Regions from separate parts of the Pseudoalteromonas sp. SG44-5 genome, predicted to be linked through region 4. Evidence: predicted binding sites of a transcription regulator. Region 4 holds the regulator's gene; each other region holds the start of a gene.

Region 1 (6,021 bases), on a different contig from region 4:
GGGTGTTCCCCGCTTTTATTTTATATAAGAAGTGTATGAGTAAATTTAGCTTTATTGATTTAACCCCAGATCTAATTCTTGATGCCATAGAAAGCGTTGGTATTTATGTTGAGTCTGGTTTATTGGCATTAAATAGTTACGAAAATAGGGTGTATCAATTTGTAGCTGAAGGCGGAAAACGCTACGTTGTTAAATTTTATCGTCCAGAGCGTTGGAGCGAGGAGCAAATACAAGAAGAGCATGACTTTGCCTTTGAGCTAGCAGAGGCCGAAGTACCGGTTGTTGCGCCAATGGAATATAACGGGCAAAGCTTATTTGAACACCAAGGCTATTTATTTACTTTATTTCCAAGTGTTGGCGGGCGTTTATTTGAAGTCGATAACTTAGATCAACTTGATGTACTAGGGCGCTTAATTGGCAGAATGCATCAAGTTGCTAAAACAAAACCATTTACACAAAGGCCCACCCTAACCTGCGAAGAGTACTTACATACAGCAAAAGTTCATCTGCAAAAAAGTAACTTAGTACCTATGGGATTAGAAACTGCTTTTTATACCATTTTAGATTTGGTTATTAAGCAGGCTCAAACACAGTATACCAATGTAAAAACGATACGTTTGCATGGGGATTGCCATGCTGGCAATATATTATGGGCAGGCGATGCGTTAATGTTTGTTGATTTAGATGATAGTCGCCAGGGGCCACCCATTCAGGATCTATGGATGATGCTAAGTGGCGATCGACAAACGCAGCTGTTACAGTTAGATACCTTAGTAACCGCCTATGAAGAATTTTGTGATTTTGATCACTCGCAGCTTAAGTTGATCGAACCACTTCGAGCTATGCGTATCATCCATTATATGGGGTGGGTTGCAAAACGATGGAGCGATCCGGCTTTTGTGCGGAACTTTTCATGGTTTGCAGATGACAAATACTGGGAGCAACAAATTTTAGCACTTAAAGAGCAGCTTGCCGCATTGCAAGAAGCACCGCTAAAATTATTGCCATAACATTTTATTCAAAAATATGTACAACGAGAGACTAATGCTTAAAAAATTAAAACTGAGCCTACTACTTCTTTGTCTACCTTTTGCAGCATTTGCAGCAAACTTTGAAGTAGGTAATCAATATACAGTTATCGATATCGAAAAAAGTACTACACCACAAGTTACCGAATACTTTTCGTTTTATTGCCCGCATTGTTTTAAATTTGAACCGGTTGCACACGCAATTGAAGAAAATCTACCTGCAGGTGCGGTGTTTATAAAAAATCACGTTAACTTTTTAGGCGGCGTGTCGCCACAAACACAAAGTAACTTGAGCCTAGCGTATTTAGTTGCTAAAAAGCACGGGCAAGCTGATACGATTACAGACAAGATTTTTAAAAGTATTCATGTTCAGCGCGCACCACTGACTGAAATTAAAGATTTAAAAAAATTATTAGATATAAATGGCATTAGTAGCGATACGTTTGATCAAGATATTGCCAGTATGCCAATTATTGCAGCTGAACAAGCAATGCAAGATAAACAAAATAAATACTCAAAATTAGGTGCGTTAACAGGCGTTCCTACTTTTATTGTAAACGACAAATATAAAATCAATCTAAATACCATCAAGAGCCAAGAAGAGCTTGATGAGTTAGTTTCATTTTTACTCGCACTATAAATTTTTGGAGCCATATAATAATGATAAAATTAGTTAAAGCAGGTTTACTTGCTGTATTACTACCTTTCGCTGCAACAAGTTTTGCAGCAACCTTTGAGGAAGGTGTACATTATGAGGTTGTGTCTGAGCGCGCAACTAAAAAACCAGAAGTGAAAGAGTTTTTCTCATTTTACTGTCCTGCGTGTAATAACATGGAGCCACTGGTAGCCGAGATTAAACCAATGCTCGATAAAGGCGTAAAATTTAAAAAGAGCCATGTTGATTTTGTTGGCGTACGCGATACCGAGCATCAACAAATGATCAGCCAAGCGTTAGCAACGGCTGAAGTGTTACCACAAAAAGATAAAATTATTGCGGCTATCTTTAGTCACATTCATACAAAGCGCGCAAATTTTAATGAATTAGCCGACGTAAAAGATGTGTTTGTAGCCCAAGGCGTTGATGGCGATAAGTTCGATAAGTTATTTAAAAGCTTTTCGGTACGTACATTAAGCTCAAAAATGAAGCGCGACCAAGATTACTTTAAAGAAAAAGGTGCATTGCGTGGCGTACCAACTTTTATTGTAAATGGTAAGTACAAACTACTTCTAGGTCGCGAATCGGGTATTAGCGAACCCGCAGATATCACAAATCTAATTAACTACTTGGCAAGCAAGTAAAGTTAGCCCCATAAAAAAAGCTCCTAAGGAGCTTTTTTTATGGGTAATTTTTAACTACTTATTTTAAGTATTCTTTTTTTGTAAAAATACACCCGACTCAATATGGTGCGTATAAGGGAACTGATCAAAAATCGCAAAGCGTTTAACTTCATGGGTGCGGGTTAAGTGATCAAGGTCGCGCTCTAGTGTCTCTGGGTTACACGAAATATAAATAATACTTTCGTAATTTGCTACTAAGTCACACGTTAGGGTATCCATACCGGCACGTGGCGGATCAACTAAAATGGTTTGGCAATTGTAGCTATTTAAATCTATACCTTCTAAACGAGAAAAACTGCGTTCGCCATTCATGGCTTGAGTAAACTCTTCGCTCGACATACGAATAATATCTAAATTGTCTACCTTGTTTTGCGCTATATTGTACTGCGCTGAGTGTACCGACGACTTTGATATTTCGGTTGCTAGTACTTTATTAAACGAGCCCGCTAACGCAATAGAAAAGTTACCGTTACCACAATAAAGTTCAAGTAAATCATTTTTAAGTGGCTTACATAAGTCTTGCGCCCACTCTAGCATTTTAATATTTACTTTGGCATTTGGCTGGGTAAAGCTGTTTTCTACCTGCTGATATATTAGTTCTTGGCCATTCACGTTTAAGCGTTCGGTAACGTAGTCATCACCAAGCATTTCTTTTTGTTTGCGGGCACGGCCAATAAAGTCAATTTTATACTTACTGCTTAACTTTTCTTTAAGCGCGTTAATTTCACTCAGCCAATGCTCATCAAGTGGCTTGTGATATAACAGACTCACTAAAATCTCACCGCTTAGCGTAGATAAGTAATCAATCTGAAATAGTTTACGACGCAAAATTTCACACGACTTTAAATTATCAATCATTACTTGCATCACTTCACCTACCAAAGGAGCGGCAGGGTCAAAGCTATCAACGCGAATTTTGTCTTTAGTTTGTTGATCAAACATTATATGAAACAGATCGTCACCATCGTGCCATACTCTAAACTCAGCGCGTTGGCGGTAGTTAATCGGCTCTGAGCTAAATACCTCAAGTTTATCCACACCAAAACGTTGAAATTGGGCAGCAATACGCTGTTCTTTTTCGCTTAACTGCGCATCGTACTGTGAGGTGTCTATTTTAATAACTGCCATTAACGCTATAACCTTATCTTTGAGAGCTGTTTATCGACGCTATTGTAGGGAGCGAGATGTATTTGTCTAGTTTTGATGAAATATATATTGTTTTTTTTTTGAGCATCTAGCTACAGAAATAACTTACAGTGCCGATAAGTAAGGCAAGCATAGATAGGAGTCGGATCATGAAAATCGGTAACTTTGGCTTTGTTCCAAACCACAATATTAATAAATACGGTAATAAAGGGGCTTTACAGCAACCTACAATACAGTCGCCTAAAGATAACTATCAGCATCGCGGTAAAGAACTTGCTGCCAAAGTGCTCGGTGACAAAATGGCTCAAGCTCTTGGCTTACCGATAAGCGAGCCGAAAAAAGATAAACCGCTTTTTGATTTTGATGAAATCGTTAAAAACGTTTTAGACTTCGTTACCAGTGCAGTACGTAAAGCAAAAGCCAATGGTGCCGACGATGAAAAACTCAAAGGTATGTTAGGTGATGCTCGAAAAGGTGTGCAAATAGGGATTGATGACGCGGTTGATGAATTAAAAGGCAATGGCGTGTTTAACGACGATATCGCACAGGGTATTAATAAATCTAAAGAAGGCATATTTAATGGCCTGGACAAATTTGAAGACGATTTATTTAATCCTAAACCCGCCAGTGTCTCTGTTAGCCAAGCTCAGTATGCAAGTTTAAGTAACAAAGCAGAATATAAATTTACTACCGCCGAAGGAGACGAAGTGAGTATTAGTTTTGCTGATGCTTATGAGTCACAATCAGCCAGTCGTTATCAGCAAAATGGGAATAGTGAATCTTTTGTAAGTGAGTCGTCGCAGTCTCGAGAGTTGTCATTTTCTATGTCGGTTAATGGCGATTTAAATGAGAATGAACAAAAGGCGATTAATGAGCTAATGGCTGACTTACAAAGTGTAAGTAGCACCTTTTTCAGTGGTGACTTAGATAAAGCATTTGAAGAGGCGCAAGCACTAAGCTTAGGCAACGAACAGCTGGTGGCTTTTTCAATGGATTTACGACAAACCAAAACAGTCGCTACAGTTAAAGGTTACGAAGAGTACAAGCCAGTTCCTGAAAAAGCAGTAGCTGATAAATTAGCGCCGTTTAACGACGACTTAAAAGCTGTGTTTAATAAAGCCACAGAGCTGGGCATACAAAACCAGTTATCGGGTATTGTGCAGTGGTTAAATCAAGATCAAGCAGAAATAGATAAATTGGTAGATTACACCAAAGCTATGTTCGAAAACCTTAATCAATTAAATGCAGCAACGGACGAGCTAGCCAATCAACAATAGTTGTACCACTAAACTACTTTCTTTTATAAAAATCACATGGCAAACTGCCGTTCTTAACTTAGAGTAAGGACAGTAGTTTGTCAGCGCACATAATGGTTTTTGATTCAGGTATTGGTGGTACTACGGTACTTGAACATATTCAGCAAAGTATTCCAGATGCGCAATACAGCTATTTTATGGATAATGCGCTATTGCCATACGGCGCTCAGTCACAGCAAACGATTATTAACCGCTTATGCGCACTCATTCACTTTATTAACCAGCAAGCGCTTAATGTAGATTTAATTGTTATTGCATGTAACACCGCCTCTACTTCTGCGCTTGGGGCAGTGCGCCAAATTACTACTATTCCTATAGTGGGGGTGGTACCGGCGATAAAACCTGCTGCGCAACTTACACAATCTAAACATATCGGCCTACTGGCAACTCCAGCAACTATATCAAGTCCCTATACGCGCACACTCATACAAGAACATACCAACAATATAGCAGTTAGCTTATATAGTAGCGTTGAACTAGTTACTTTAGCCGAGCGTCTGTTTTTCGAACAAAGTTTAGATACAACTAAACTGCACCAAGAACTCGATCGTTTAAACATAGATCAGTCTATAGATGTATTAGTATTAGGCTGTACGCATTTTCCTATTTTGGCAGAGCCGATTAGTCAGTACTTTAATAGGAAAGTGCAGCTACTTGATTCAGGTGCAGCGATTGCTAAGCGAGTTCATTACTTAATTAGCCAGCTTAATTTAACGAATAACAATATTGCAGATACAAAAAAGCCGCTGCAATATTATGCAACGGCTAGTGTGAGTAGTAAGTTAGCTGTAAAGCTAGTTACACTGATTGATCCGGCTCAGAACGAAGAGCGTTAGAATCATCTTCTTGTTTTTGTTTTGCTTCACGTACCTTTAAGGTACGTTGTTGGAACTCGCTATCGTTTAACTGCGCTATTGCATTGTCGGCATCAGCTTGCGCCATTTCAACAAAACCAAAGCCACGACGCTTACCTGTATTTTTGTCCTTTAATAAGCGAACGTTGAACACTTTGCCTTGCTCTTCAAATAAAGCACGTACCACACCTTCGTTTGCACGATAAGGAAGGTTACCAACATAAAGCGTTTTGGTTTTTACTTCGGCTTCTACTACACCGTCAGACGACATCGCAGCAATAACAATACCACCAATGAGCAAACCAACAGCAAATAGTAGTGCAGGGTCTAACTCTAGGC
Region 2 (6,021 bases), on a different contig from region 4:
CTACCTTCGCGAATGTTAGTATAAAAGCTACCCGATAAAATACGGGCAAAGTGATTTGTTAACGCGCCAACGTTTTCAGAAATCGACATTTCGTTGTCATTTAAAATGATCAACATATCTGATTTTACATCACCTAAGTGGTTCATGGCTTCAAACGCCATGCCTGCTGTAATAGCACCATCGCCTATAACGGCAACCGTTTTGCGTCCTTTACCTTCTTTTTGCGCAGCAATAGACATGCCCAACGCAGCTGAAATAGAGGTACTAGAATGGCCCACACTAAACGTATCGTATTGGCTTTCTTCGCGAAATGGGAAAGGGTGCAAGCCATCTTTTTTACGAATGGTGTGCATTAAATCGCGACGCCCGGTGAGTATTTTGTGTGGGTAAGCTTGATGGCCTACATCCCATACAAGGCGATCATCTGGGGTGTTATACACATAATGTAGTGCCACAGTGAGCTCTACGGTACCTAAACCAGACGCTAAATGCCCGCTACTTTGCGATACCGAGTTGAGTAAGTAGTCACGCAACTCATGGCTAAATGCAGGAAGCTTATCTTGTGCTAAGTCTCGCAAGTGGGCTGGTTCGTTAACCAAATTAAGTAATGGATACTTGCTGCTATCAAGTGTCATGGTTTTATATATGTCCTTCGCTAACATCAACTAACTGTGCAAACGCGTTGTTTGAGTTATTTGATGTTCAGTAATAATTTTAGTGCTAAGTTGCAATACATTTAAGCCGTGTTTAGTGGTCACGTTCAATTAAATAGTTAGCTAGTGACGCTAAAGCACTGGTATCGGCGTCTATATTTGCTAACGCTGCATGGGCTTGTTGTATTAAGTTTTGCGCTTTTTCTTTAGCGCCTAGCATACCTAATAAAGCGGGATATGTCGCTTTATTCGCAGCGATATCTGACCCTTGAGGCTTACCTAAAGTAACGGTATCGCCTTCTACGTCTAAAATATCGTCATGTACTTGAAATGCAAGCCCTATGGCATAGCCAAAAGTGGCTAAATTTTCTAACGTGTTTTGACTAACATTGTTCGAGCACAAAGCCCCCAGTGTAATTGCACAGCTTATTAGCGCACCGGTTTTTAACTTATGAATACGCTCAAGTTCAGCCACGGTTATTACTTTATCAGTAGCTGCAATATCAAGCCCTTGGCCTGCCACCATACCTTGTAACCCAGAGGCATGTGCCAGTTCAGCAATCATTTTAACTTGAGCTTGAGCACTACAGTTAAAATTATGCTTGGCGATTAACTCAAATGCTAAAGCTTGCAGTGCATCACCGGCTAAAATTGCGTGTGCTTCGCCGTACACGATATGACAGGTTGGGCGTCCGCGACGTAATTCATCATCATCCATAGCTGGTAAGTCATCGTGAACTAACGAGTAGCTATGAATACATTCTATAGCTGCAGCAAGTACGTCTAAATCTTGTTTATCTGCGCCGAGCATTTTACCCGTTGCGTAAACCAAAAAAGGACGCAATCTTTTGCCGCCATTCATTAAACTATAATGGGTGGCGGCTTTTATGGTCTCGTCAGTATTAAGCGATTGGTCAAAATAAAGGTTAAGAGTATTGGCTACATCAGTTTGAGCATGTGTAATAAGTTCTTTAATAGTCACGGCTATTCCATATCATTATCAAAGTCGGTTAATACAGACTTCTCATCTTTGCCCATTAAAATAGCCACCTTTTGCTCAGCTTGTTGCAACTTACTAGACGATGCGCCTGCTAAAGCAATGCCACGCTCAAACTGTTTTAATGACTGCTCAAGCGATAAATCACCTTGTTCCATTTCACTAACGATTGTTGTTAATTCTTCTAGTGCTTGCTCGAAACTTAAGTTTTCAGGTTTTTTAGTCGCCATCTTTATTTCAACTTACATAATAAATTTAGAAGTCAATTTTAGGGGGAATGCTAAACTAGGTCAAAGGATGAAATGGTTTTTTCGTTAATAAACGTTTTATGTTTTAAAAAATTGATAATTAGATAGATAACACAAGTTGATCTAGAATAGTGCTTAATCCAGCTTTTTATGTTTATCTATAAAAAATGGCTTAAGCAATTCAGTATCTTGCCGATAAACAATTAATAACAAACGTTTGCATATAAAAGCAAAAACTTTTGGAGGGAATGTGGATTTAGCAACCATTATTGGGATCCTTGGCGCAATTGGCTTAATTGTCATGTCCATGTTTATGAGTAGTAGCGGTGAAATGGCTATGTTTTACAACACGCCCTCTGTTGTAATCGTATTTGGCGGTTCATTATTTATCGTTTTATCAAACTTTACTATGTCACAGTTTTTTGGCATAGGTAAGGTGGTTACCAAAGCGTTTATGTTTAAGCTTGAGTCGCCAGAAGAGTTAATCGAAAAAGCAGTTGAACTTGCAGATTCAGCACGTAAAGGCGGGTTTTTAGCACTTGAAGAGGCAGAAATACCGAATCCATTTATGCGCAAAGGCGTTGACATGCTAGTAGATGGCCACGACGCAGACGTAGTGCGGGCCACACTGCAAAAAGATATTTCATTAACTACAGCACGGCATGAGTCGGGTGCTACTTTATTTAAATCTTTGGGTGATATAGCCCCAGCAATGGGAATGATAGGCACCTTAATAGGCTTAGTTGCGATGTTATCTAATATGGATGATCCTAAAGCAATTGGTCCGGCTATGGCGGTGGCATTGTTAACCACATTATACGGCGCATTTTTAGCTAACGTAGTCGCTATTCCTATTCAAACAAAATTGGAGCTGCGTAAAGACGAAGAGGCAATGAATCAACGTTTAATTTTAGATGCGGTTTTAGGTATTCAAGATGGTCAAAATCCAAAAGTAATAGAAGGTATTTTGAAAAACTATCTTGCTGAATCAAAACGTAAAGTAAACACTGAGGATTAACTATGTCTGATCAAGAGTGCAAGTGCCCACCCCCAGGTTTACCTGCGTGGATGGGGACATTCGCAGATTTAATGTCGCTATTAATGTGCTTTTTTGTGCTCTTGCTTGCGTTTTCTGAAATGGATGTACTTAAATTTAAACAAATTGCCGGTTCGATGAAATTTGCATTTGGTGTACAAAATAAAATAGAAGTTAAAGATATTCCCAAAGGCACATCAGTTATTGCTATGGAGTTTACTCCGGGCAAGCCAGAGCCTACCCCAATTGAAACAATTCAACAGCAAACGGTAGAAATGACCCAGCAAATGTTAGAGTTTCAGGCAGGTGATGAAAGCTCAGCAGGCGGAAGGCAAGAGCAGCAGGGCGATAAACGTGGTGGCGAGTCGCGTAGTACTTCCAAAGAGCAAGCATCGGAGCAAGCAATTTCAGCGGCCGATCAACAGCAAACAAACGACTTAGTTAAAAAAATCGCTCAGCAATTAGAAAAACAAATAATTGATGGTGCCATAGAGCTTGAATCATTAGGGCAGCAAATAATTATTCGTATTCGTGAAAATGGCTCTTTCCCTTCGGGTAGCGCATTTTTACAACCTAAGTTTAAACCCATTATTCAAGAAATTGGCGTGCTATTAAAAGATGTGCCTGGAGAAATTACCGTGTCTGGGCATACTGACGATTTTCAGGTTTCAAACGAGTTATATATTAATAACTGGGATCTTTCATCTAAGCGTGCAGTTGCAGTAGCCAGTGAGCTGCAAAAAGTAGTTGGATTTGATAAAAATAGAATGATGGTAGTAGGGCGTGCTGAAACCCGGCCGTTAGTGCCAAATGACAGCAATGAAGATCGCCGTCGTAATCGTCGCGTTGAAATATCTATTTTACAAGGAAAGGCCAAAGAGTCTGATCCTATCGATGTAAGGTAGCAGTCATTTTATTAAAAACACACTTGGTTTAAGCAAACTAAGTGTAATTGATTACAGGTGACTTTTAGTCAAAATTGACTAAAAGTCACCACCTCAGCCAAATACCTCAGAGTTGTTAAATAGTACGGTTTAATAAAAACATCCCACGCTGTGAATTGATATGCTAAACTACTGTGTATATAAACAGTAAAAGAGCTTGCTTATGAAACTCTATATTGCCGAAAAGCCGTCATTAGGGCGTGCTATTGCCGACGCGTTACCAAAACCGCACAAAAAGCACGATGGCTACATTGAAGTTGCAAATGGTGATTGCGTATCTTGGTGTATTGGTCATTTGCTCGAGCAAGCCGAGCCCGATGACTATGATGAGCGCTTTAAAAAGTGGCAGTTTGAGCACCTACCTATCATTCCTGAGCAGTGGCAATTAAAAGCAAAAACTAAAACTCGCAAGCAACTTACTGTGTTAAAAAAGCTAATCAAACAGGCTACAGCACTAGTGCATGCAGGTGATCCCGATAGAGAAGGGCAATTACTTGTCGATCAAGTTATTGAAGAAGCCAAAATAAGTAAAACTAAAAAGCAGCATATTCAACGCTTATTAATTAGTGATTTAAACTTAGCTGCAGTAAAAAAAGCATTAACGACTATGCGATCTAACCGTGAGTTTATTCCGTTGAGCGTTTCAGCCTTAGCGCGCTCTCGTGCTGATTGGTTGTTTGGTATGAATTTAACCCGCGCTTATACTTTAGCAGGGCAAAAAGCTGGGTTTGGTAACGTACTTTCTGTGGGACGAGTACAAACACCCATACTTGGCTTGGTGGTTAATAGAGATAATGACATAGCAAATTTCGTATCGAAGCCATTTTATGAAGTATTAGCCCACTTAGTCACCCCCGAAAAACAATCATTTAGTGCAAAATGGATACCCAGTAAGGCATGTGAGCCTTATCAAGACGAAGAAGGGCGAGTATTAAATAAAGCATTGGCTGAAAACGTAGCCTCGCGTATCACACAGCAAAATGCTGAGCTAACGGCGCTTGAACAAAAGCAAAAAAAACAAACTGCGCCACTGCCTTATAACTTATCTGCTTTGCAGATAGACGCGGCAAAAGCATTTGCTATGCCAGCGCAAAAGGTGCTGGATATATGCCAAACTCTTTATGAGCGTCATAAGTTAATTACCTACCCGCGTTCAGACAACCGCTACTTACCTAATGATCATCACCAAGATGCGTCTGCTATTTTAAAAGCTATAAGCACTAATGGCGGGCAAGGTGTTGAGTTAGTAAAAGCAGCTGATAGTAAAAAACGTAGTAAATGTTTTAACGATTCAAAAGTGGCTGCGCATCACGCCATTGTCCCTACGGCAAAACAGTTAAAGTCGGCAAGTTTAGGTAGCGATGAGACAAAGGTTTATCAATTAATATGTCGTCATTATTTAATACAGTTTTATCCCGACTATATTTACAACGAAACTAAAGCAGAGATAACTATTGCTGGCGGGTTATTTAAAGCAAATGCAAAGCAAGATGTAAGCTTGGGTTTTAAGGTGCTAATGGGTAAGTCTGAATTGAAAGATGAAGCCACGCTACCGCCTTTAACAAAAGACATGTTACTTTTTTGCTCGCAAGGGGAGGTTGTTGAAAAATATACCTCTCCGCCAGCGCACTTTAGTGATGCGACTTTACTTGCAGCCATGACAGGCATAAGCCGCTATGTACAAGATCCACAGATAAAAAAAGTACTTAAAGACACCGATGGCTTAGGCACAGAGGCAACGCGAGCGGGGATCATTGAATTATTATTTAAACGCCGTTTTTTAAAACGTGAAGGCAAATTAATTAAAGCAACCGAAACCGGGAGTGCACTTATTAGCGTGCTGCCGCAAGGTTTAGTTCGCCCCGATTTAACCGCTAAATGGGAATCGAGCTTAGGTGATATTGCACAGCAAGTAATGAGCTATCAGCAATTTTTACAGCCTTTACTTGCCGACTTAAATAGTTTTGTACAACAAGCTGCAAATTGCGATAGCAATGTATTTGCAAAGCTGCCTAAAACTTCAGCTAAAAAGCGTTTTGTTAAACGTGGCCAAAAAACGCCTTATAAAAAGTCGAGTTATAAAAAAAGCTCTGTTACAGGTTAACTACAGAGCTATTATTTAAATAAAACTATTGATTAAACA
Region 3 (6,021 bases), on a different contig from region 4:
TCGCCGCCATAGCGGGCAACAAAATCGCTTGGCCTTTGCAGGCTGTTGGCAATTGTTTGAGCAACTAAGTGTAAAACAACGTCGCCTTCTACGTGTCCATAAATATCGTTGTATTGCTTAAAGTAATCAATATCCATAAGTAATAAAGCATATTCTGTATTCTCTCTTAATGCACTCAATTGTATTTTATTAATATGAGTATCAAAATAACGACGGTTAAATACTTTAGTTAAGTCATCAAGAAACACTTTTTGACTTAATAAGTCATGTTGCAGCTTAATAGTTAAGTGCGCTCTTACTCTTCTGTATAAGGTTTCTGGGTTAATCGGTTTTTGAATAAAGTCTACCGCACCCGCTTCCCAGCAGTCCTCTTCTTGGTTTTCAAAGGAGGTAACAAATATAACGGGAATGTCTTGGGTTTGTGTCGTCGTTTTAAGTTTTAAACAGGTTTCTATACCGCATATGCCATCCATTGAAATATCCAGCAGTACGATATCGGGAGTATTAGATTTACATATTTCAACTGCTTCTTCACCGCTGTTGGCGGTGTTAACAATAAAGTGCTTTGATAATATTTTTTTCAGTACAATTATGCTAAGTAACTGATCATCAACAATGAGAACTTTTGAGGTTTTAAGGCTAAGTTTTAAATCGATATCGGCATAATTTAATGGCATAAATACTACTGTTTTCTATAATTATCAACTAACACAGTATAATACAGTCTTATGTTATGCAAATGTATTAAAGTTGGGTTTTTAATCAAACTTACAACCAAATATAAAAATGGCGATACAGAGTTGTTGTTAATTGTTTTAGAAAATCACGGCCATAATTTTCAGGGTAATACTGAAAGTAAGCACTGCTTATAAGCTGCTTGTACTTGAATGCTCAAGGTTTAAATCGCGTTTGTATAAACGTACAAACAAAAAATGGGCCACTAGGCCCATTTTAAAAATTACGCAAATTACTTTATAAGCGTCTTATTCGTCGTCATCCAAATCTGGTTGTTGACGTTGAGCTGGGCGCGCTAATATTTCTACATAAAAAGAAGTTAAGCTTTGCTTTTCTATTTCGCTTATATGATTACTAAGCTCTGCAACGTGCACTACTTGTGCATCTTCAGCGGTATTACCAAACTTACAATCAAACGCCCAGTAATCAGCATCGAGTGGTAGAGTTTTGTTACGCTCTCTTTTCAAATATTTTTTCACTTCATGCTTTGCGGCGTCAACCATACGAGGATATTTGATTTTCTCGTGATTTAGCGTGAATATTTTCTTCATTACGTTCCTAATTACCTTGGTTTAATGATAACGGCATTTAATGTCATACCATTTGAGCCTATTATAGCAATTGCATTTAATTTTTGGATGCTTTTTTTATATTAAATCAATTATTAATCCATTAATAAAATAAAGTATCGCTAAAATGCGCTTAAGTGTAGAGAGTTAGCGGCTTTATATTACAGACAAGTAACTTAATAGTTAGAGTGATGGCGCAATCGTTTGCCAAGTTCTATTAATATGATTGGTTATTGCAATATCAAAGCAGTTACAGCGTACGCTTTATAATTAAGCGCTTACTAAATGCAATGGGTGGTGAAGCGCATCATTATTTAGGCTTTCGTAAAAGGCAGCAGCATCGAGTTGCGGGTTAGATAGTTGCGTTTGTGTGTTATTTATACGCCTGCGCACTGCTAATTCACAATTATCACGCACCTGAAGCGGAATATGGCTTACATCATCTCTTATAAACAATGGTTCAGGGTTTAAACAGTGATTTAATTTAATATCGCTCATTCCAGCGCGTTCCCCTGCTTGCATTAATAGTGAGGCGTTAAACTGCCCTATCAAGATATCAAACTTATCTGGCGCTAAAAGTTGCTTTGGACCTGCTCCTATTTGTTTGCGAAGGGTATCTTCGCCAACAGTTGAATCTTCAATTTCTGTTTTTGGTAAATGGAATTGGCTAAAATCGAGTGCATCATGAGATAGCATAGCGAGTAAAAGCGCAAACTCTCCTCGGCGCTTTTCATGCACACTTTTATTAAGTCGAGTGTTGAGCTGACTCTCTGTGATTAACAAATCACCGATTTGCATAGACTTTAGCCGATTGAAGTAAGTAATACCTATTTATCGGCTTTATTTCATTTTTCTTTAGCTTTTTTCTTTACTTAAATACGATGTTTGCTATTATCAGCGCCGTTGCATTGGAGGGGTTCCCGAGCGGCCAAAGGGATCAGACTGTAAATCTGACGGCTCAGCCTTCGCTGGTTCGAATCCAGCTCCCTCCACCACTTTTCTTACCGCTAAGTTAAGTGGGGCCAAATGTAACAAAATTAGTGTGGAGGGGTTCCCGAGCGGCCAAAGGGATCAGACTGTAAATCTGACGGCTCAGCCTTCGCTGGTTCGAATCCAGCTCCCTCCACCACTTTTCTACTTATTTTCTACTTATATAGTTACTACATTCCTTGTTAGTAATCTCCGTGTTTTTTCTTAGTTAAACATTAAAATACCCATTGTAAACTCATACCATATTGTTTTAGCCATAACGTACTTGCTTTATAGTCGGGACAAAATTGTGCTACGCGCTGCCAAAATGCTTTGCTATGATTTAAATGTCGTAAATGCGCCAGCTCATGCACTATTACATAATCAATAATGCTATGCGGTGCACCAATCAATAATAAGTTAAATGTTAACGCCCTTTTACTATTACAACTTCCCCATTTGCGTTTATAAACTGCAATATTTAAATCGTTAGGCAGCGCTTCTTGCATCAGCGTGCAAAAGTCATTAAGTCGCATTTCAATGTATGCGGTTAACTGCTCTTTTAAATACGCCTCTAAAAGTAATTGGTACTTTTGCTGCTGATGCTTAACACGAGCAGAAACGGTAATAAGCAGGCCATCTTGTTGGCGCTCCACTGTAGAGGTATTGCCTTGCTGAAACGTTAAATTAATTGCTTCTGAAAAAACCCAGATCTTTTTGTCCTTAAGTGGATACTGTTTTGTATCAACCAAAGTAAGCTGTTTTTGCAGCTGCGCCTCAACCCATGATTTTTTTTCTAATAACCAGTTATCGAGCACTTTTTTTTGTACGTGATGGGGGGCATATACCGTCACATTTTGATTATGTACTTTAATAGCAACGGTCTTTCGTCGGGTACTTTTTTTTAGTTGGTAGGCAAACAAATTAATCTCTCACACTATACTAGCTAGGGGCTACTTTTCGTCTAATGGTTAGTTAATGCCGTGTTGTTTATTTATAGCTTAATAAGCAATCATAAAATTAACGGTTTATTAATTAATTAATTCTATTAAACTACACGATTAAAATGCCTATTTAGAGCCGCCATGTTATCAGCTTTCTTTATTACTGACCAAGATCCTAGTTTAATTATAAACGGGGTTTACGATCCCCTTTTGGTTTCTCTTTCAGTTTTAATAGTCATATTTGCCGCTTTTTTTACTACAAAACTCATTGATTTAGCTAAAAAAACTACTTTCCCAAGCTATCAACGTTTAGCTACTGTAACCGCTGCAGCTGTTTTTTCTGCGGGCATTTGGAGCATGCATTTTATTGGTATGTTAGCTTTTTCCTTGTGTACTAACATTAAATATAACCCAACTATTACCTTACTCTCTTTTATACCGGCATTTTTGGCATGCCAATATGCTGTATCTATACTGGTAAAAAGTAATGGTAACTTTAAAGTATTAGCTGTTTGCTCAGTATTATTAGGCTCGGGTATTGGCACTATGCATTACAGTGGTATGGCAGCGATGGAGCTTGCGCCTATGCTACGGTATGACCCAGTTATGTTTGGGTTGTCTATTTTAGTGGCCGTTGCCCTATCGTTTATTGCTTTATATAGCCACTTTAACCTTGAAAGAATTTTCCCTCGGTTATCACAGTTACAAATTCGTTCAACCAGCGCCGTTATATTAGGCTTTGCTGTTACTGGTATGCATTATATGGGTATGGCAGCAACCCGTTTTGTAGCAACTTCCCCACTAATTTACGCAGACGAAAATGCGTCTGCTGGGCTTACATTTGTTGCAATTGCGGTTGCCACTGCAACTGTTGCAATAACCAGCGTGGTTGCTGTAATTAATGGCATGGTACGCTATAAACTGCTGCTTGAAGAAAAGTCAGCCGACGAGTCGCGGTTAAACGCCATATTAGAAACAGCAATAGATGGCATTGTGACTATTGATCATCAAGGTATTATTTTAAGCTTTAATGAAGCAGCAAGTAAGATTTTAGGTTGGCACGAACATGAGTTACAAGGTAAAAGTGTACAGATTCTTTTAAATGATAATAACGCTCTAAATAATGCGTCATCATCTGGTGATATGACTCTTGATCTAAGCGCTATTATAGGCATAAACCGCGATACTTTTGCTAAACATAAAGATAACCATTTGATCCCTGTGCGCCTTGGTATTGGACAAGTGACGCAAACTGGGCAACCTCCTTTGTATGTTGGCTTTATTACTGACTTAACGCAGCAACGAGCGCTACAAAAAACGGTCGTTGAAAATGAGCAAAAATATCGCTCATTAATGCAAAATATGCCAGGCGTTGCCTTTAGATGTAAATTCGATACTAACTACACCATGCTATTTGTTAGCCCAAGTATATTGGATTTAACTGGCTATACACCAGATGAATTTATTGAGCAACACATTGAGTTTACAGACCTGATTTTAAAGTCTGATCAACAAATGATTATTACCACGCTCACTAATGCCGTTACCGAAAAGCGTCAATACTCTGTTGAATATAGAATTCGCCATCGCAACGGCGCAACTGTATGGGTATTAGAGAAAGGTAGTTTTGACTTTAATAATACCGATGTTGCGCAGTGGATTGATGGTGTACTTGTTGATATTACTGAGCGCAAAGAGTATGAAGCAAAATTAGAGCACGCTAAACTGCAAGCAGAAGAAGCTGCAAATGCTAAGCAATCTTTTATGGCAAATATGAGCCATGAAATACGCACCCCTATGAATGCAATTATTGGCTTTAGCGATCTGCTTATGGATACACCGCTAAGTAAAGAGCAGCAAAAGCACCTTGTTACGGTTAACAATGCAGCACGCTCTTTGCTACGCCTACTTAATGAAATTCTCGACTCTGCAAAGTTAGAACGAGGAAAGCTAACCATTGAGCCTGTGCATTTTAATTTAAAGCCCGTTATCGACAGTATTATTTCAACTTTTTGGTTAGAAGCTAAAAAGAAAAACCTTAATTTAACGCTTAATATTAATAAATCAGTTAGCACCGCATACTACGGTGATCCCGACCGCCTTAGGCAAATACTTACAAACCTTATTGGTAACGCTATTAAATTTACTGAGCAAGGCGCTGTTACTGTTACCGTAAGTACCACACAAAATAATCACCTATTTTTTGAAGTACAAGATACAGGCATTGGTATTGCTAAAGATCGTATTAAAGCGGTTTTTCAGCCTTTTGTGCAAGCCGATGGCACGACCACACGTCGATTTGGTGGCACAGGTTTAGGCACAACAATAAGTAAACAATTAGTAGAGCTTATGCATGGCTCAATTGATTTAGTGAGTGAAGTTGATAAAGGCAGCTGCTTTTACTTCTCATTACCTTTTACTGTTGGTGATGAAAATAAAATAGATTATTTTGAAGGCCTACATACCGAACTACCTCCGCTTAGAATATTAGTGGTTGATGATATAGAACAAAATACAGAGCTACTTTCTATATTACTTTCGCGAGATCAACACACAGTAACCACTGCAAGTAATGGTTTAGAAGCCATTGAGGCGTTTAATCAGCAAGACTTTGATGTCATTTTAATGGACATTCACATGCCTGAATGTGACGGTATTGAGGCCACCATTAAAATTCGTGCATTGGAGCAACTAAAACAAATAAAATTTACGCCTATTATTGCATTAACAGCCAGCGTGTTACAGCAAGATAAACTAACCGCTAAAAATGCAGGCATGAATGGGTTTGCTAATAAGCCGGTTGA
Region 4 (6,021 bases):
TTTAGCGGCACTGGCGAAGGTTACATCAACGCTTGGTTTGTAACTAATGCGCTCGCTGTTATCTTCAAAAACTCGTAGTGTTCTACTTGCCCCACGACCATCAATCATCATTTGCTGGCCACCCGGTGCTAAGTAAGCCACACCTGCTTGCAGTCGATCTCCTTGCTGCGCTTCTTTTACCTGAATTTTACACAAACTATTTAAGCGTGCCGCAAAAGCCGGAGTAAACGCAGCGGGCATATGCTGAATTAACAATATAGGGTGCGGAAAGTTAGCAGGAAGCTGAGTTAATATAGTTTGCAACGCAACAGGTCCACCGGTTGATGTACCAATTGCAACTAGTTGATAGTGCTTGCCACTCGCGCGCTTTGTTACTATTGCACTGCGACTAGTTACTGGCGAATTATTAAAGCTTCGCTCTGGTTGTACTACTGTTGTTGCTGTTTTATTTGTTTGTGCAAACCTTGCTGCTAATGCGCTTGGCGCTGAAGTAGGTGTAAATAAAGGTTTGTTTATACTGGAGGGTCTAGGGCTAGCAACACGTCTAATACGTTGGCGGCCAATTTCTTTTACTTTGCTTTGCAGCAGCTTAATGGCATCTTCGTTATTGCGAGCAATGTCTTCAAATTTTTTCGGTAAAAAATCCATAGCACCAGCATCAAGTGCATCTAAAGTTGCAGTTGCACCGGAGCGAGTTAACGAAGAAAACATTAAAATTGGCGTCGGGTTACTGGCCATAATTTCTTTTACAGCACTTATACCATCCAACACCGGCATTTCTACATCCATAGTGATCATATCAGGACGTAAACTAGCTGCTTTTTCTACAGCATCTCGGCCATTTACGGCAAAGCCAATTACTTCAATCTCGCTATCTAATTCAAGAATCTCACTCACTCGACGGCGAAAAAAGCTCGAATCATCAACAACTAAAACTTTAACGGCCATTTTGCTCTCTTATTTTTATTGTGTAGACGTATAAAGTATACGTCTACTTTATTATTTACCTGCGTAGTGTTTTAACATACTCGGTACATCTAATATAAGTGCAATACCACCATCCGAAGTAATAGTGGCACCTGCCATTCCAGGCGTACCTTGTAATAAAGCGTCTAACGGCTTAATAACCACTTCTTCTTGACCAATTAACGAATCAACCACAAAGCCAACTTGTTGTGTACCTATTTGCACAATAACCACATGCCCTTGCGCTTTACGGCTTGTACGATCGGCACCTTTCACTAGCCAATGCTCTAAATAAAATAAAGGCACTGCTTTTTTACGAACAATAATAGTTAACTGACCATCAACCACATTCGTTTTAGTAAGGTCTAAGTTAAATATTTCACTTACCCCTGCTAATGGTAGTGCAAATGTTTGCTCACTCACTACCACCATTAAGGTAGGTAAAATAGCCAAAGTTAGCGGTACTTTAATTTCAAGTATAGTGCCCACACCTAGTTCTGACTCTATGCTAACCGAGCCATTCAACTGGGTGATTTTAGTTTTAACCACATCCATGCCAACACCACGACCAGAAATATCAGATATTGCTTCTTTGGTAGAAAACCCTGGCGCAAATATCAGGTTGTAAGCTTCGGTGTTAGACAAACGGCTTGCTTGCTCTTGATCAAGCACACCTTTTTTAATTGCTATTTGTTTTAGTTTTTCAGCATCCATACCTGCGCCATCATCTTTAATGGTAAGCAAAATATGATCCCCCTGCTGCGAAGCAGAAAGCGTAACGGTACCTGTTCTCGGTTTACCCGCAGCTTCACGATCATCTGGCATTTCTATACCATGATCAACCGAGTTACGTACTAAATGCACTAATGGATCGGCCAGTGCCTCAACTAGGTTTTTATCTAAATCGGTTTCTTCGCCAACCAGCAATAAATTAATATCTTTATTTAAGGTACGTGCTAAGTCGCGAACAACACGCGGAAAACGGCCAAATACTTTTTTGATTGGCTGCATTCGCGTTTTCATTACCGCGCCTTGCAAATCAGCTGTAACAACATCTAAGTTAGATATTGCTTTACTCATAGATTCACTTTCTGAACTGGTGGCTAAACTCACTAAACGATTACGTACTAATACAAGCTCGCCCACCATATTCATAATTTGATCAAGGCGTTTAGTATCAACCCTTACTGTCGTTTCAGCTTGTGCAGGCGGCGCTTTTTTAGCAACTGGCGCAGCGGTATTGGTATTAGCACTTGCTGCTACAACAGCCGCTTGTGGCTGCTTAACTTTATCAACTGCTACTGGTGAGGCTTTAACTACAGCTGCTTTAGGAGCCGTAACTTTATTTACAGGTGCAGGTGTTGCCGCGCTTTCTTTAGATTTTGGCGCCGCTCCCTTGCCATGCAGCTCATCTAGTAAAGCTTCAAACTCATCGTCACTTATTTCATCATCGTTAGTGCTAGCAGCCGGACTTTGAGCTGCTTGAGGTTTTGGGGTTTTATTTACCGCACCAAAACTTCCTACTCCATGAAGCTCATCTAATAAGCTATCAAATTCATCGTCGGTAATATCGCCACTTAAGTCGCTGCTATTACTTAATGACTCTTTTATTGCAGGGCCTTTACCTTTGCCATGAAGTTCATCAAGTAAGTTTTCGAATTCATCTTCGCTAATTTCATCAATATGCGCATCGTTTGCTGTAGCGTTTGTTGCTGCACTGGGTGCATCAAACAACTCATCAAATGCAAAAGGGTCATCATCTAAATTAGCATCTTGCGTTATTACTGGCGCAATAGTGTCACCACCAAGCTCTTCTTCTGTGGGCGGTAAACCTAATTTATGTAATATTTCGAGTAACTGAGGATCGGCAGGCTCTGGTTGCTCACGATTTTTAATCGTAGCAAACATTTCGTTAATAGTATCAAGTGCTTGAAGTATAACATCCATTAACTCAGAGTTAACTGTTCGCACTTTTTGACGCAGTAAGTCAAACACGTTTTCTGCGCCATGACAGGCATCTACCAGCTCTGACATCGCTAAAAAGCCCGCGCCACCTTTAACAGTGTGAAAGCCTCTAAAAATAGCGTTCAATAATTCAGTATCTTCTGGGTTATTTTCCAGTTCAACTAATTGTTCAGATAAAAGCTCAAGGATTTCTCCAGCTTCAACTAAAAAATCTTGTAATATATCTTCATCGACTTCAAAGCTCATGCAGTTACTCTCCTATTAGAAGCCCAAACTTGATAAAAGATCATCAACTTCGTCTTGATCAGATACAACATCATCACGCGATTCTTTATCAATAATAGGGCCTTCTGGGCCTGCTAATGCTTGTGCGGCAATCGAGTTTTCTGTTTTTTGTTGCTCTTGGTTATCGTTTTCATCTTGTGCTGCAAACGCAGTTAACAGATGAATTAAACTTTCTTCAACTTCGCGTACCAGCTCAATAACACGGCGAATTACTTGTCCGGTTAAATCCTGATAATCTTGAGCCATTAACACATTAGTCATTAATACTTGCAACTCATCGGTTTTAAGATGCGAGCTGTTCATAAATTTATCAATGCTATGACACAATGTTTTAAATTCACCAAGTTCAAGATCGCGGCTCATTAACCGATCCCAGGTTGGCTTGATATGCGAAATATCATCAGCTAATTGCTGGGCTAAAGGCAGGCTCGCTTCAACCGCATCCATGGTTTTGTTGGCGGCATTTTCTGTCATTTCTATGACATAGTTAAGTCGCTTTTTAGCATCCGGAATGGCATCAGTGGTTAAATCTGTTATGCGGGTGTCAAGCTCAAAACCCTTTAAAGACTCGTGCAACTGGCGCGTTAATTTACCTACTTCTGCAAACAAATATGATTGTTCTTGAGAAGCAGTTTCTAAAATTAACTGATCAGCTTTATGTTGCTCACCGTTTTCTAAAAAAGTGACCAGCTGACGTGCTTGCTCTAAAGTAATCTGAGGCGCAGCAGGTGCTGACATAAGCCTCTCCCCTTATTAACCTAAGCGTTCGAACACTTTTTCTAATTTAGTTTTTAATGTACCCGCAGTAAATGGCTTAACAATATAACCATTAACACCTGCTTGGGCTGCTGCAATAATTTGCTCTTTTTTAGCTTCTGCAGTAACCATTAAAACCGGAAGATGCTTTAATTTGTCATCTGCGCGTATTGCTCTTAACAAGTCAATACCTTGCATGCCCGGCATATTCCAATCTGTTACTACAAAGTCAAATGATTGATTTTGCAACATAGGTAAAGCAGTTGAGCCATCATCTGCTTCTAAAACATTGGTAAACCCTAAATCACGCAATAGGTTTTTAATAATACGTCTCATCGTTGAAAAGTCATCAACAACAAGAATTTTTATGTTTTTATCCAAAACATCCTCCAGTGAGGCCTAAACCTGTATTTACTTACTTCTAATTTATCCAGTCATTGATTTTTGCTTTTAGCTTAATCATCGCCTGACCATGTATCTGACTTACACGCGACTCACTTACATCGAGTATCTGTCCAATTTCTTTTAAATTCATTTCATCGTTATAGTACAACGAAAGCACCATTGCATCTCGCTCTGGTAGGGATTTAATTGCACTTAATAAAGATTCATTAAACCTTTCATTTTTAACATTATGAAAGGGTTTGTCTAGTGCTAAATCGTGCCCAACAGGTGTTATAACATCCTCATCAATACCTAAATCTTCTATTCCTAAGATTTTACTGGAATTAACATCGGTTAAAATATGATGATATTGCTCTAGTGTAATTTCAAGCTTTTGGGCAACTTCACTGTCTGTAGGTTCACGATTCAGGCTGCTTTCTAATGCTGAAATAGCTTCTATAACCTGGCGGCTTTTACGATGTACTGAGCGAGGAGCCCAGTCTCCACGGCGCATTTCATCAAGCATAGCGCCCCGAATACGAATACCCGCAAAGGTTTCAAAACTAGCGCCTTTAGTGGCATCAAAGTTTTTTGACGCCTCTATTAATCCTATCATTCCTGATTGAATTAAATCATCGAGTTGTACACTAGGGGGTAAACGAGCAATTAAATGACATGCTACTTTTTTTACTAATGAAGCATGCTTTTCAACAATCATATTTAAATTTTGTGTTGATTCATATCCCATAGCTCTATTCACCAATGTAGTCATAGTTAGCCGTTAACGAGTTTCTCAATGAAAAATTCTAAATGACCCGAAGGCTGGTTCGGTATTGGCCACTTTGTTATTCTTGTTGCTAATGTTTTAAAGGCAAGTGCAGCTGGAGAACTAGGAAACAGTTCAACAATTACTTTTTGACGACGTGTTGCTTTGCGCATATTTTCATCATAAGGAACGGTTGCAACCAGCTCCATTGATATATCTAAAAATCGGTCTGTAACCTTTGATAGCTTTGCAAATAACTCTTGCCCTTCGCGTAATGAACGCACCATATTGGCAACAATTTTAAATTTATACACGCCATGTTCGCGGCTTAATACTTTGATCAGTGCATAGGCATCGGTTATTGAAGTAGGCTCGTCACATACCACAACCAAAACATCTTGTGCAGCGCGAGAAAAACTCAGCACCATATCCGATATACCGGCAGCGGTATCAACAACTAATATATCAAAATCAGTATTGAGTTCGCTAAAAGCACGAATAAGCCCAGCATGTTCTGCAGGCGACAACTCAACCATACTTTGTGAACCCGAAGTCGCTGGTACTATTTTTATCCCAGCGGGGCCTTCTACTAGTATTTCATCAAGCTCACATTCGCCAGATAACACATGCGATAAATTACGCTCAACACGTAGTCCAAGCATTACATCACAATTGGCTAAACCCAAATCGGCATCAAGCACTAACACTCTATTGCCTTGCTGACCTAAAGCGATCGCAGTATTTAACGATACATTTGTTTTTCCAACGCCACCTTTACCGCCAGTGACGGCGATAACCTTAACGCCGTTATTATTATTTTTGCTCATTTTACGCAGGCCGCTTGCTTGATCTAATACTGTGTTAATCATACATCTCTACTGTGCTCGACGCCACTGATT

Evidence for each region. Region 4 encodes FliA, which starts transcription of late flagellar genes. Its sites were predicted from a motif close to CTAAAGNTNNNNNNNNNNNNGCCGATA; they were not measured.
Region 1: H5079_RS16805 (DUF5610 domain-containing protein) is a predicted target of FliA. The motif match lies at 3,605-3,631, and genes of this name have one in related genera.
Region 2: pomA (flagellar motor protein PomA) is a predicted target of FliA. The motif match lies at 2,070-2,096, and genes of this name have one in related genera.
Region 3: H5079_RS00865 (VC2046/SO_2500 family protein) is a predicted target of FliA. The motif match lies at 2,137-2,163, and genes of this name have one in related genera.

What each region holds. Positions count from the first base shown of each region.
Region 1 is NZ_JACJES010000029.1:495-6,515, reverse strand. Features, by position in the region: gene H5079_RS16825 (serine/threonine protein kinase) at 36-1,010, shown strand; gene H5079_RS16820 (thiol:disulfide interchange protein DsbA/DsbL) at 1,045-1,668, shown strand; gene H5079_RS16815 (thiol:disulfide interchange protein DsbA/DsbL) at 1,689-2,327, shown strand; gene trmA (tRNA (uridine(54)-C5)-methyltransferase TrmA) at 2,391-3,494, opposite strand; gene H5079_RS16805 (DUF5610 domain-containing protein) at 3,662-4,789, shown strand; gene murI (glutamate racemase) at 4,867-5,664, shown strand; gene H5079_RS16795 (RNA-binding protein) at 5,627-6,021, opposite strand, start outside.
Region 2 is NZ_JACJES010000018.1:2,735-8,755, reverse strand. Features, by position in the region: gene dxs (1-deoxy-D-xylulose-5-phosphate synthase) at 1-635, opposite strand, end outside; gene ispA ((2E,6E)-farnesyl diphosphate synthase) at 748-1,635, opposite strand; gene H5079_RS14485 (exodeoxyribonuclease VII small subunit) at 1,638-1,880, opposite strand; gene pomA (flagellar motor protein PomA) at 2,149-2,916, shown strand; gene H5079_RS14475 (flagellar motor protein MotB) at 2,919-3,839, shown strand; gene H5079_RS14470 (DNA topoisomerase III) at 4,042-5,982, shown strand; gene H5079_RS14465 (M20 family metallopeptidase) at 6,008-6,021, opposite strand, start outside.
Region 3 is NZ_JACJES010000001.1:158,541-164,561, reverse strand. Features, by position in the region: gene H5079_RS00875 (diguanylate cyclase) at 1-677, opposite strand, end outside; gene H5079_RS00870 (DUF6172 family protein) at 984-1,286, opposite strand; gene H5079_RS00865 (VC2046/SO_2500 family protein) at 1,575-2,102, opposite strand; tRNA gene H5079_RS00860 (tRNA-Tyr) at 2,215-2,299, shown strand; tRNA gene H5079_RS00855 (tRNA-Tyr) at 2,349-2,433, shown strand; gene H5079_RS00850 (M48 family metallopeptidase) at 2,510-3,196, opposite strand; gene H5079_RS00845 (MHYT domain-containing protein) at 3,359-6,021, shown strand, end outside.
Region 4 is NZ_JACJES010000007.1:142,279-148,299, forward strand. Features, by position in the region: gene H5079_RS10170 (chemotaxis response regulator protein-glutamate methylesterase) at 1-948, opposite strand, end outside; gene H5079_RS10175 (chemotaxis protein CheA) at 1,000-3,177, opposite strand; gene H5079_RS10180 (protein phosphatase CheZ) at 3,193-3,954, opposite strand; gene cheY (chemotaxis response regulator CheY) at 3,970-4,353, opposite strand; gene H5079_RS10190 (RNA polymerase sigma factor FliA) at 4,394-5,104, opposite strand; gene H5079_RS10195 (MinD/ParA family protein) at 5,131-5,991, opposite strand; gene flhF (flagellar biosynthesis protein FlhF) at 5,984-6,021, opposite strand, start outside.